4 regions of the Desulfosporosinus sp. Tol-M2 genome follow, and region 2 is predicted to be linked to each of the others. Evidence: riboswitches for the same ligand, from Rfam matches in the RefSeq annotation. Region 2 holds a riboswitch; each other region holds the start of a gene.
The links. Region 2 has a riboswitch for molybdenum cofactor ahead of AC6I5A_RS14395 (sulfide/dihydroorotate dehydrogenase-like FAD/NAD-binding protein). Riboswitches for the same ligand answer to the same signal wherever they lie in the genome.
Positions count from the first base shown of each region.

Region 1: it holds a riboswitch for molybdenum cofactor, as region 2 does, so the genes downstream of both, moaA (GTP 3',8-cyclase MoaA) here and AC6I5A_RS14395 (sulfide/dihydroorotate dehydrogenase-like FAD/NAD-binding protein) in region 2, are expected to answer to the same signal.
Region 3: it holds a riboswitch for molybdenum cofactor, as region 2 does, so the genes downstream of both, AC6I5A_RS09005 ([FeFe] hydrogenase, group A) here and AC6I5A_RS14395 (sulfide/dihydroorotate dehydrogenase-like FAD/NAD-binding protein) in region 2, are expected to answer to the same signal.
Region 4: it holds a riboswitch for molybdenum cofactor, as region 2 does, so the genes downstream of both, AC6I5A_RS00145 (hypothetical protein) here and AC6I5A_RS14395 (sulfide/dihydroorotate dehydrogenase-like FAD/NAD-binding protein) in region 2, are expected to answer to the same signal.

Region 1 covers NZ_JCAIJG010000157.1:3,255-6,348, reverse strand. Annotated here, with positions in the region: gene mobA (molybdenum cofactor guanylyltransferase) at 455-1,042, shown strand; molybdenum cofactor riboswitch at 1,138-1,268, shown strand; gene moaA (GTP 3',8-cyclase MoaA) at 1,359-2,330, shown strand; gene moaC (cyclic pyranopterin monophosphate synthase MoaC) at 2,334-2,825, shown strand; gene AC6I5A_RS12080 (MOSC domain-containing protein) at 2,952-3,094, shown strand, end outside.
Region 2 covers NZ_JCAIJG010000201.1:25,195-28,288, reverse strand. Annotated here, with positions in the region: gene gltA (NADPH-dependent glutamate synthase) at 1-878, opposite strand, end outside; gene AC6I5A_RS14395 (sulfide/dihydroorotate dehydrogenase-like FAD/NAD-binding protein) at 878-1,720, opposite strand; molybdenum cofactor riboswitch at 1,818-1,935, opposite strand; gene nusB (transcription antitermination factor NusB) at 2,054-2,491, opposite strand; gene AC6I5A_RS14385 (DUF2273 domain-containing protein) at 2,503-2,751, opposite strand; gene amaP (alkaline shock response membrane anchor protein AmaP) at 2,748-3,094, opposite strand, start outside.
Region 3 covers NZ_JCAIJG010000118.1:27,666-30,759, reverse strand. Annotated here, with positions in the region: gene AC6I5A_RS09010 (iron hydrogenase small subunit) at 32-400, opposite strand; gene AC6I5A_RS09005 ([FeFe] hydrogenase, group A) at 425-1,588, opposite strand; molybdenum cofactor riboswitch at 1,804-1,935, opposite strand; molybdenum cofactor riboswitch at 2,007-2,138, opposite strand; gene AC6I5A_RS09000 (NADH-dependent [FeFe] hydrogenase, group A6) at 2,470-3,094, opposite strand, start outside.
Region 4 covers NZ_JCAIJG010000005.1:4,839-7,932, forward strand. Annotated here, with positions in the region: gene AC6I5A_RS00145 (hypothetical protein) at 82-1,218, opposite strand; molybdenum cofactor riboswitch at 1,495-1,611, opposite strand; gene AC6I5A_RS00150 (DUF1533 domain-containing protein) at 1,617-3,094, opposite strand, start outside.

The sequences.
Region 1 (3,094 bases), on a different contig from region 2:
TATATAACTAAAAGGGTAGAAGTGTAAATATTGAATGTTTTATAAAATATTTGGATTTTTCTCTTGGGGAAATTGGCTTGCTATGTTGTCAGAATTTCCCAAAGTGACAGGGAAAGTCTGATGTGGTACATTTAAGGCAGAATAGTTGGTCGTAAATAAAAATCAAACAGGATTAGGGTGGAGAGTTATAAAACATCAAGATGTGATTAGCTACACTGCACCCCTTTGACAGTACTGTGCACTCGCCATGCAGTTCCTTCGGGTAAAGGAATTTTATTACTGAGAAATATTCTAGTTCCTAATACTTATAAAGAAAAGAGAACGGATACCGATGCGAACGGGGTACCCGTAACCGTTGGGGGGAACGGGTTTAACCCGTTTTTGTCTGTTGAATACGAGGGGGTCTTCAAAAATTACTAATTCACTGCAGAACTCCGGGAAACAACTTCCAAAGTTGAAGGCGACGGGTATTTTGCTAGCAGGCGGAAAAAGCTCGCGAATGAAAAAAGATAAGGCCTTCCTGGAACTGGAAGGAAGACCCTTAGTGGAGCAGAGTCTAGCTGTTTTGCAAACCGTGTTTACAGAAGTTTTAATTAGCAGCAACAAGCCTGAACTGTATGTAGGCTACGAAGTACAGGTTATTCTAGATGAGATTCCTGGTCGAGGTCCTTTAGAAGGACTTTATCAGGGTTTAAAAGCGGCTACTTATGATGAGGTTTTTTTTGTAGCCTGTGATATGCCGTTTCTAAGTGTTGAGCTTATCCGGTTTTTGGCGACGTGGATTTCGGAGTATGATGTTGTTGTTCCGCAGCTTCAAGATGGCTTCCATCCGTTACATGCCTTTTACCATCGACGTTGTATTCCCATAATCCAAAATAATCTCGAGGCGGGTCACTTCAAGATTATTGATTTTTACCCAACTTGTTCTGTACGGTATGTGAAAGAAAAAGAACTTCAAGCCTTCTCTGATTTGAGCAAAGTCTTTTATAACGTCAACACACCAGACGAATGGTCGGCGATCATTAAGGTTAATCCGAATTGACAAAATGTATTAGGTAGTGAGAAAAAAGAATAATGCAATATATCGCGAATTACCTCTATATAAAGAAAAAGGAATTTAACTGAAAAAAATTAAATATTTTGTCATTGCTCCAAAGCTGGTTTACCTAAAGCAGAAGCTATGGTGACCAGACAAGTGCTTAAAGGCACTCGGGTATTATGGGAAACTGTAATATCTCCTGCTGGAAAGGAGTCTGTCGACAGGTGGATTGAATCCTCCGGTTGTTTACAGACCGCGGGTTTTTTTATTTCAACTGGTTAAGTTTTTTACCAAATTTAATCTTGAAAAGAGGATTTTTATGCTGGATCAATTTCAAAGAAAAATCGAATATCTGAGAATATCAGTGACAGATCGCTGTAATCTACGCTGTATATACTGTATGCCAGTTGAAGGAGTGCAGTGGATGCCGCATGATTCTATTCTTTCCTTTGAAGAAATTCTTCGACTAATGAGGATCAGTACGCAATTAGGGTTTCGTCGCTTTCGTATCACAGGGGGAGAACCCTTAGTACGTAAAGGAATTTTGGACTTTCTGCGGGAGGGCGCCATAATTCCAGGGGTCGAGGACTTCATGATAACTACCAATGGATTGTTACTCCCGAAAATGGCCTTCGATTTAAAAGCAGCAGGCGTTCAGCGAGTGAACATCAGCTTGGATACTATGGACTCAGAGCGTTTTCGAGCTATCACTCGTGTGGGAGAGGTTTCCAGTGTAATTCAGGGAGTCTTTCGCTCGCTTGAGGCTGGCCTAGATCCGGTAAAAATCAATGTCGTGGTCGTCCGGGGGGTTAATACGGACGAGTTGCCGAACTTTTTGAAGTTAGCAAAACAATATCCGCTCCATGTCCGTTTCATCGAACTGATGCCAATTGGCATTAGTTCTAAGCAACGGGCTGATTTTGTTCCAATTCAAGAAATGAAAGAGCTCTTAGGACTAAAAGAGAACATTCTAACTCAGGGGATCTTGGGTGGGGGACCGGCAGAGTATGTTCAACCAAGGGGTTTTAAGGGTAGCATTGGCTTTATTAGCGCCATGAGTCGTCATTTTTGCGATACATGCAATCGTGTACGCTTAACGGCGGATGGAAAATTGCGCCCTTGCTTGCATAGCAAAAATGAAGTGAGTCTGCGTGATGCCCTACGAAATGGAACCTCGGACGAAATTTTAAGGGATCTTTTTGCCCAAGCAGTTTGGCATAAACCCGCAAAGCATCATATGAATGACGAAGCATTGCAAGGTCAACGTGTCATGTCTCAGATTGGAGGGTAAAAAGTGGATTTAACCCATTTTGATGAAGAAGGGCGCGCCCGAATGGTTGATGTCAGCGATAAGGCTGAAACGGCCCGTATGGCAGTTGCTCGAGGGAGAATTACGATGAAAGCAGAGACTTTTGAGCGCATTCGCTCTGGGCTAATCGCCAAAGGCGACGTTTTGGCGGTGGCTCAAGTTGCGGGGATTATGGCGGCAAAGCAGACATCCCAGATAATTCCTATGTGTCATCCGCTCCTGATCACAGGGGCTAAGCTTAGGTTTAACTTAGTGGAACCCGGTGAGGTAAATATTGAAGCGATAGTAAAAGTCAATGGAAAAACCGGGATTGAAATGGAAGCCCTGACGGCGGTCAGTGTTGCAGCGTTAACGATCTACGATATGTGTAAAGCAATAGATAAAACAATGACAATTGGGGATATCTATCTAGTTGAAAAGCAAGGGGGAAAAAGCGGACATTATAGAAGTTCGAAGTTCGAAGTGCATGATTCGTAGTCCGAATTTTGAAAATTGCGTCAGTCCTTGGATAAGTTCTGCTAACATTTACAAAGCTATGTTTCATAAACCAAGTTTTTTTTATTCGATGACCACTGATGAGATGAAAGGGTGAGATTTTATATAATGGGTAAAATAATTGCGGTTTGTACGAGTGAAAAAAAAGGAATGCGCAAAAAGAATGTAGGCGAAGGAATTTTGAAAGTCAACTTTGGTCTGGAAGGAGATGCGCATGGTGGAGATTGGCATCGTATGGTCAGCTTGCTGGC
Region 2 (3,094 bases):
AGAACCGCTACATTTTTCCCTACCTTAACCGGGGTTGCATAGTCAGGGAACTTGTAACCCTTCATCAAATTAGTCCGGGTTAAAAATTCGTTCGCGGAATATACCCCATTAAGGTTTTCTCCAGGGATATCCATAAAGTAGGGCAGTCCGGCACCTGTACCGATAAACACGGCCTCGTATCCGTTACCCAGCAGTTCATCCACGGAAGTAATTTTGCCGACCACTTGATTCGTGAGAATTTCAACCCCCATTTGTTTCAGGTTGGCTATCTCCGTCTGCACAATTTCCTTCGGCAAACGGAACTGCGGAATCCCGTACATCAAAACGCCCCCGGCAACGTGCAGCGCTTCAAATATCGTCACTCCATGCCCAGCTTTTGCCAAATCACCGGCACACGCCAATCCGGAAGGTCCTCCCCCGATAATAGCGACACGTTTACCGGTCGGTACCGGTTTCTCAAACGTAGATTCGCCAAATTTCATATCATAGTCGGCTACAAAACGCTCTAACCTGCCGATAGCCACGGGCTCCCCTTTTTTTCCCAGAATACATTTTATTTCGCATTGATTTTCCTGGGGACAAACCCGACCACAAACGGCGGGCAAGGAATTCTTAATTTTCAGGACCTTGCCGGCTTCCAGAAAATCCTCTTCCGTAATCTTTTCAATAAACTCCGGAATGAGAACTCCGACAGGACATCCCGTAATGCATAAAGGTTTCTTACAGCGTAAACAGCGCTTTGCTTCTTCCACAGCCGTTTCCTGTGTATAGCCCAGGGCTACTTCATCGAAGTTATGCGCCCTGACCTGAGGCTCTTGACAGGGCATTTCATGACGAGGGATGATCACTTTCCTGGTCTTCTCAACATTCTCCGCCATTAGTGATGCCCTCCTTCGCGGTCACATTCCAGCCGAGCCTTAGCCCGATTCTCTTCGTCCCTATAAAAGGTTAAACGTTGCATAGCTAAATCAAAATCCACTAGATGTCCATCGAATTCCGGTCCATCCACACAGGCAAATTTGGTTTCATTGCCTACACTAACCCGACAAGCACCACACATTCCAGTCCCGTCAACCATAATTGGATTCATGCTGACAATCGTTTTGATGCCCTTTGGCCGGGTATAATTCACAACTGCTCGCATCATGACCATGGGGCCAATTGCCCAAATCACCTTAACCTGATGTCCTTGGTCTAAAACCTGAGCCAGCCCGTCTGTCACAAACCCTTTAACACCCCTACTGCCATCGTCCGTGGCAATCACAACTTCGTTACTCACGGCACGCATTTCTTCTTCTAAAATCAAAAGATCCGCACTCCGTGAACCTAAGACGGAAATCACATAATTCCCGGCAGCTTTTAAAGCCCGGGCAATCGGATAAATGGGGGCATTTCCCAGACCTCCTCCGACGCACACAACCGTACCATAATTTTCAATTTCGGATGCAACACCTAACGGACCCACGAAATCCTGAAACTTATCCCCCTCATTCATGTGCGTAATGAGGGCTGAAGAATATCCCACATCTTGCACAACAAGCGTGATGGTCCCTTTTTCTCGATCAAAGTCCATGACTGTAAGCGGAATGCGTTCACCCAACTCATCTACCCGCACAATAACAAATTGTCCAGGCTCAACTTTGGCCGCCACAGCCGGTGCGTCAACTTCCAGCAAGACAATTGTCGGTGCCAGTAGTCTTTTTTTAACTACGTCATACATTTAACTTCTCCCCTATATCTTGATAATTTTGACTCAACAAGGGAAAACCTAAGCTCTCTTTTTAAGATAACCTTAGGTCGCAAAAAAACATAACAAAAAGTCATCTCATATTTCTCCTTCTCAACACGGAAGGCCCTATCATTTCTAATAGAACCCATTGGCCGATTATCATATGCAATGCACCCAGACAAGTCAGCTTGGAGAAAATATAACACTTGTTTTATTATAGATTACATTTTTCGTAATAGCAATAAAATCTTGTCGCATTTAATCCCTTGGGATCAGAAATTGTAACTGAAGATTATCTGTGAATTAATAAAAGAGCCCATACAATTACTTGCCTATAGGCTCTTTTCGTTCTAGTTTCGAAATCCTAGCGACTATACCGTCAAGAATTCCGTTTACGAACTTTGCCGATTCCTCGCCCCCAAAGCGCTTTGCTAATTCGATCGCTTCATTTAGACTGACTCGTCCTGGAATGTCCGGACAGAAAAGAACCTCATACGTTGCTAAACGCATCACATTCCGATCCACGTTCGCCATACGGCTAATGGTCCAATCCTGAGCAAATGAAGTAATCATATTATCTATTTCAACCAGATGTGCTATCGTTCCGTCGACTAATTCCTGAGCAAACTTTCTACTGGCCTCGGGGACTACAAATTCCGTTGCCCAATGTTGAACTTCCTCGGATGTAATCAGCGGTTCTTTCGTCAGGTCCCTTTGAAAAAGCACTTGCAGGGCTGTTTCACGGGCTAATCTTCGACTCAAGGAAATTCCTCCTAGTACTTTTTCAAGTTTTTTTCTAACCAAGTTGTAATAAATTTATAATCATCCTGGCGTTTTCCTAACACAAATCCCAGAATAGCAAACAAGGCCAAGACCAGTGTGCGCCAAAAGCCAAGAGTCACCATTAGCAAACCCAGAACTAAACCTATTGACGTTCCGATGAATTTGCCCGGATGATTGTCAATGACCCATACTAAAAACCTGGAGATTTTCTCTCCAATTTTCGACCAGAACTCACTCATCGGACGCGTGTCAAATGGGCCTTATCCAAACTTAGCACCAGCACTTTCACCTCTGTTACCATAATTCCTGTATAAAGTTCGACATCCGCCTTGACCTTTGCTTGAAGTTCTTCGGACGTTATTGGAATTCGTTCGCCCTGCTCAAATTGGCAAGAGACCATTATCTGAAGACCAGTTTCCCGTTCTCTAAGGTTCGATTTAACATGCAACACACCCGGCAGCGCCATTGCACTTCGCGCAATAATCTCCTGCAGGGCATCCTGAGAAATTCGGACATTTCCCCCTTTGGAAGACGTTTGAAACGTACGAACCGAACTTCTGCGCGGACGCACAAACAAAAGTA
Region 3 (3,094 bases), on a different contig from region 2:
TTTCCAACATTTCATATCTTCTTATCTCTTTTTATGATACAGCTTTTACATCTTCTTTTGGATGATTCAGCTCCTCAATTAATGCGGGAATATCCTTGCCGTAGCGCGTATGCAGCAAATGATGAGACTTGCTGCTCAGCGGTTTTACTTCTCCCGGTGATAAGAATTCCTTGTATAATTGCTGAACTTCAGGATTCAGGTGCGACTTACGAATGGTCATCTTTTCATCCAAGGAATATAACCCGGCTGATCTTTGGGCAATATAATCAGTACTGGTTTTGGCGCTGCTGAACCCCAGTTTCATAAACAGACCGGAAAAGGCTGCAACCACTGCCAACGCGACTGTTCCTTTTAGAAACTGCCGCCTGTTTATGCCTTCTTTTTCATGAAATAATGTCATCGTTATTTCTCCTTTTTATTTTTATTAGGCATCCCGCCGGATCGGTTGCCCACCACCGTTAATACACCCACCCGGGCAATTCATAACTTCGATAAAATGATAGTCGAGTTTTCCTGCCAATACATCTTCAATTACCTGGCCTACATGTTTAGTTCCGGTTATTATGGCAACTTTCACCGGGAAAACTGTATTCCCCAAAGCTTTGATTGGCACCGGAACTGTAGCTTCTCGAACCGGAGCCAGTCCGCGTACAGCTTTTAATTCAATTTTATCCAAAGTTTGCCCACTCAATAACTCATAAGCGGTACGCAGCGCCGCTTCCATCACACCTCCGGTCACACCAAAAATCGTAGCCGCACCGGTGGATTGACCGATAAAAGAATCTGCTTGTTCATCTACCAGGATATTAAAATCTATCCCTACGTCCTTAATCATCTGGGCCAGTTCGCGAGTCGTTATTACCGCATCCACATCCTGGTGGCCGCTGCTGATCATTTCCGGCCGGTTGCACTCATATTTTTTAGCCGTACAAGGCATGACAGAAACAGAATAAACGTCGGCAGGATCGATGTTCAGTTTTTGGGGTAAATATGTCTTGGCTAATGCTCCAAACATCTGCTGGGGAGATTTGGCCGTTGACAAATGAGGAAGGATTTTAGGATAATTATCCTCTGCATATTTAATCCAGGCTGGACAACAACTCGTAAATTGGGGTAAGGGACCGCTTTCTTCGTAACCGGGTTGTCCTACTGCTTTAAATACCCGATTAATTAACTCAGTGCCTTCTTCCATAATTGTTAAGTCCGCAGTAAATTCCGTGTCGTAGACTTTATCAAAACCTAATTTTCTTAAAGAAGCAAACATTTTACCTTTGGCATTATACCCCGGCTCCTTGCCAAATTCTTCACCTAAAGCTACCCTGACTGCCGGCGCAGTTTGAACTACTACAAATTTTTTCGGATCAGTTAAAGCTGCCTTTATTTCTGCGATCATACTCTGGTCTTTGATTATTCCGGATGGGCAGTTAATCAGGCACTGCCCGCAATTGATGCATTTTTTTTGATCAATATGATGTTGTTCGCCAAGTTTTCCGGTTATGGCACCCGTAGGACATATTGGAGTACAGTGATCACAGGACTTGCATAGGGCAGTAACACTTATAATACCTTCAGCTGCTACAGAATTCACTATTCACCCTCCTAAAAACATAATTTAGAAAGCATTCTCTTGGTAATTTGAAAAAAGCGATTAAATCTTATTATAACCACACTTATATTTATGTATAAGTGTATCCTTATACACCAAGTACCTTCACCAATTTATTCACATACATTACCTGCATCAATCAGCTCATAATAGAAAAGACTCCACCTTCAGAAAGTGAAGCCATGCCAAAAAAAGCCTAACTGGCCTGGTCACCTCCTTTTCAATAGTGAAGGCATACCCGTTTCCAGGTACACCCCGAGGGCTTTAAGCCCTGGCCGGTTACCATAGATTACTCATTAGGTTGATCCGGCTCGGAGATAGGATTAATTAAGTTTTGTGAATCATAAATATAAATAGAAAAGACTCCACCTACAGAAAGTGAAGCCACGCCAAAAAAGCCTAACTGGCCTGGTCACCTCCTTTTCAATAGTGAAGGCATACCCGTTTCCAGGTACACCCCGAGGGCTTTAAGCCCTGGCCGGTTACCATAGATTACTCATTAGGTTGATCCGGCTCGGAGATAGGATTAATTAAGTTTTTGTGTGCGATAAACGTGCCATAAACATAGGTAATCCTTAGTAAACATGCATAAACAACCTATAACTGATTATAGCTTTATTGAGATTAACTTGCAAGAACATTATGACTCACAGTCAAAGAAAAACTGATTTATACGAATTGCCTTTCGTAGATTAACTGAAAAAACGCTTACCCTGAAATAATAGAGTAAGCGGTCAAAATATCATGATTTTTAAGATGATGACCCCTTTAACTCAGCAATAACCTTGTTATCAGGGTAAAATTTATAAGTTAGAGTGCTTGCAGAGCAGCCGCATGGACCTTTCTGCAAACCCAAACATCAGTTACAGGAACTTTTTGTTCTTAGCGTGGTAGTGCGTATGCAATAACTCATGAGATTTGTGTCCCAGGGGTTCAATCAGGAAGTCTTCATAAAGCTTGGCTACTTCCGTATTCAAATGTGACTTCCGAACCTCCATTGCTTCGTCTTCGACATAGATAGCATCAATCCGCTGGACACGTTTGGCATTGGCTTTGGTTATCGGTTGTCCGCCGCCGCCGATGCAGCCACCCGGGCAGGCCATGATTTCAATGAAGTGATAAGGGGATTCGCCGCGTCGAACCTGATCCATGAGTTTTCTGGCATTGCCAAGGCCATGCGCAATAGCTACTTTTACCACTGTCCCTTTGAGATCAACCGCAGCTTCCTTAATTCCTTCAAAACCACGGGTTACGGTAAAGTTAACGTCCGGAAGAGTTTCTCCCATCACTACTTCGTAAACTGTGCGCAGGGCAGCTTCCATAACCCCGCCGGTGGCTCCAAATATAACGGCAGCGCCGGTATATTCGCCCATCCAGGGGGAGAAGGGAGCGGGCGCCAGCTTCGTAAAGTCAATACCGCTCATCCGGAACAGGCGGCCAACTTCCCGCGTGGTCAGCACGATATCAACATCCCGGAATCCACTGCTG
Region 4 (3,094 bases), on a different contig from region 2:
TTTAGGTTATTGTTACCCTCAAGCGGAGTAAAAACTTCGCTTGAGGTATAATTAATTGTTTTTAAAAGCTGTTATAGGAGCTTATTGGGCTAAATAATTAGATAATCCGTTACAGTTACCGTTGGAGTCTACCGCTTCTATACGGACATAAGTACCGCTGGTCGGAGTAAAGCTAATTGAAGTACTGGAATCTGTGGTGGCATAATCAGGAGTACTGTAATTGCCCCAGTACTTGCTGGTATCCACATAGATATGGTAATGGTTAGCACCAGTTACACCAGTCCAGGAAAGGGTTCCGGAACTAAATGTCGGAGCGTAGAGAAATTTTGCGGGGATATCAGAAGCAGTAGTCGAAAAATCAACAGTGCTAGCACCTCTGGTATTACTATCATTATCAACTAGCTGCGGTACACCAAACGCATATGTTATGCCATATCGCAGGTTATGAACAGATGAATCAGTTCCACCATAAGTCATGGGGAAGAAGAAGCCTGTATGAGTAGCAACGCACATAGCGGGGAAACAATCGGTCCCCACAACTGAGTCAACGCCTTCCTTTAGAGTCATACCTGAAAGAACACTATCATGATTATTTTCGATAGGCCTGTCCACGATAAAACCGATATTACCTTCAACGGGAACTTTATTGGAGGAGGTATTGTCCCAAGGCATCTCGCTGATATAGGGAGTACCTGTGTACTCGTTTGAACTATTTTTAGTTTTGAATTTGAACATCCTGTCGCACTTATTACCGCTTGAGTCTACCAGGAATTCTCCAACATTTAAGTTATTGTTTGCCCGGATCACTCTGCTGACAGTTACTGTATATTGGGTATCAGTTGTTAGCTGAGATTCGAAAGTCAATGTAGCGGTACATCCATTGGGCAATGTTATAGGCGAAGGAAATTCAGAGGATGATACGCCGCTTCCTGAAGCAGAAGATATATTGCTAATGTCAATTTCGGTATTGCTGCTGTCATAAACTGTAAATTGATAGTCGGAACCATCAATACTCATGTTCTTATCTAAGTAAACCTTTAACTGGTCGGCTGTGGGGGAAGTGTTGTCAAGCAGTTGGTAGCCAAGAACATTGATCGCCTTATTGGTTGCCGCGTTTAGCGCAAAAGCACTCTGCACAGTAAGACTCAGTAACAGCCCCAGGATAATAATTACAGAAACGTACTTCCAGCTTTTACTGCTGGATATTTTATTAAGCATATAATTGACCTCCTACAATAAATTTGCATTGATTTTTGGTTGGTTCTTATTTCTTATTTTGACTGTTTCTTAATTAGTTATAAAATACCTTTGTTGTATTTGTTTTTTGATGCCCCAGTGGCATCATCTTTTTTATTAACATTTTAACAAAATTTCAATAATTAATATCATCTCCTTTTCGAGGTTAGTGCGTCAAATTATAACAGCCACCACCTCCTTAGATTTATTTTTTATTAATTAAAAGCCAGGTAGTTGCGAAAACGCAAAGCCTGGCTTTTATTACACACTGGCAATCCTTTCCGCAATGGGAGGTGCACCAGTTTCCCGGAACACCCAGATCCAAAGGCCATAGCTTAGGGCCACAGGCCTTTAGATTCGGATTCTTATTTAATTTTGCTTTATTGAAGGACAACCGGGTTAATATTTATATCGTTAGTCAATCTGTCCACAATGTAGGCCTTAATCAGATCGCCGGGTTTGACGCTGAAGCCGGCGACGGCATTGTCTGATTCAGCAGATGCCACGGATGTCGCACTGATGGCAATCTGACTGTTGTTCCTGATCTGGACAAACACCACCATCGGTTTCGTATAATAGGCATTTACTGGCGTAGTATTAACGGTAAAATACTTGAATCCGCTTATATTGCTGTTCACAGTCATAGAAGTGACTCCGTTTACAACCGACGGAGTATAAACGTTATCCGGAACTACTGCCAAAGTATATTTTGGCGCGAGTATCGTTTGACTGACACTGGCGTCAAGGTAATATTTATCCCCATAGGTAAAATCATACAGGTTTGCCGCACTAATAGTAATTGTATACGTACCTGACTTGCTAAAAGCATTACCATTAATACTTATCTTACCGGCACTTACCGTATATTGATCAGAAGTCAAAGAAGTGTTGTTCACAGCCATATTCGAGATATACTTGCGCCAATCCGCGTCATGGAAGGCGATCTCGATTACCTGGCCCAATACATTATTGGTGGTGTCGCCAGTCAGAGTCGGCGGATTCAATGGCGTTCCTTCTCCTGTGTAAAGGCTCTGTCTGACAACCGCATCACAGTATCCGGTAGCCTTGATATGGATATATACCAAGCCTGGAAATACATTGGGCTCGATGTGGATATTGCCGGCTTCAATAGTATACTTGTCGGCGGATACTACATATTCGGTGGTTTGATCTTCTCCGGTACCTAAATAATAGGTGATGCCAACGATAGCTGTCCGCCAGGCCGCATTATCTGAGAAAGCTAGATCAAGGGCTCTGCTTACCATAGTGTCCGTATTGTCTTCACAAACATTCGGAACCAGGTTAACAGCTGCCGGAGCGATTAATTGAGTTACACTTCCATCATCAAAACCGATAGCCTTAACGGTGATCGTATACGTACCTGCAGCACTAAATACCTTGTTGTCAAGTTTAATCTGGCCTTCACTAATAGAATAGAGACTGCTGTCTATGCTCTCTCCGTTGAGATATATTCCGCTGACAGCTTCCCGCCAGGTCTGATTATCGGCAAAGGTTAAAGTTATATCTTTACCCAGGTAATTATCGAGACTTTGCGCTCTCAAGATCGTCTGAGTAAAGGCCCCTGCAACGATATCCTGCTGGAAGCTGGTATCTAAGAAATGTAATTGTCTCGGTACACCTGAGCTGACCGTAATTGTGTAAGTACCGGCTTTAGTAAAGACCCTGCCGTCAATATGGATTGATCCCCAGGTTACTTTACATTGGCTCACATTAAGAGAAACATTATCAACTTTCACATCGGTAATATAGGTTACCCAATTCATATAATCATAGGGATCAAAATAGACATCTATATCCTGACCAACAGAATTACCCGACGTATCAGGAGTAAGTATCG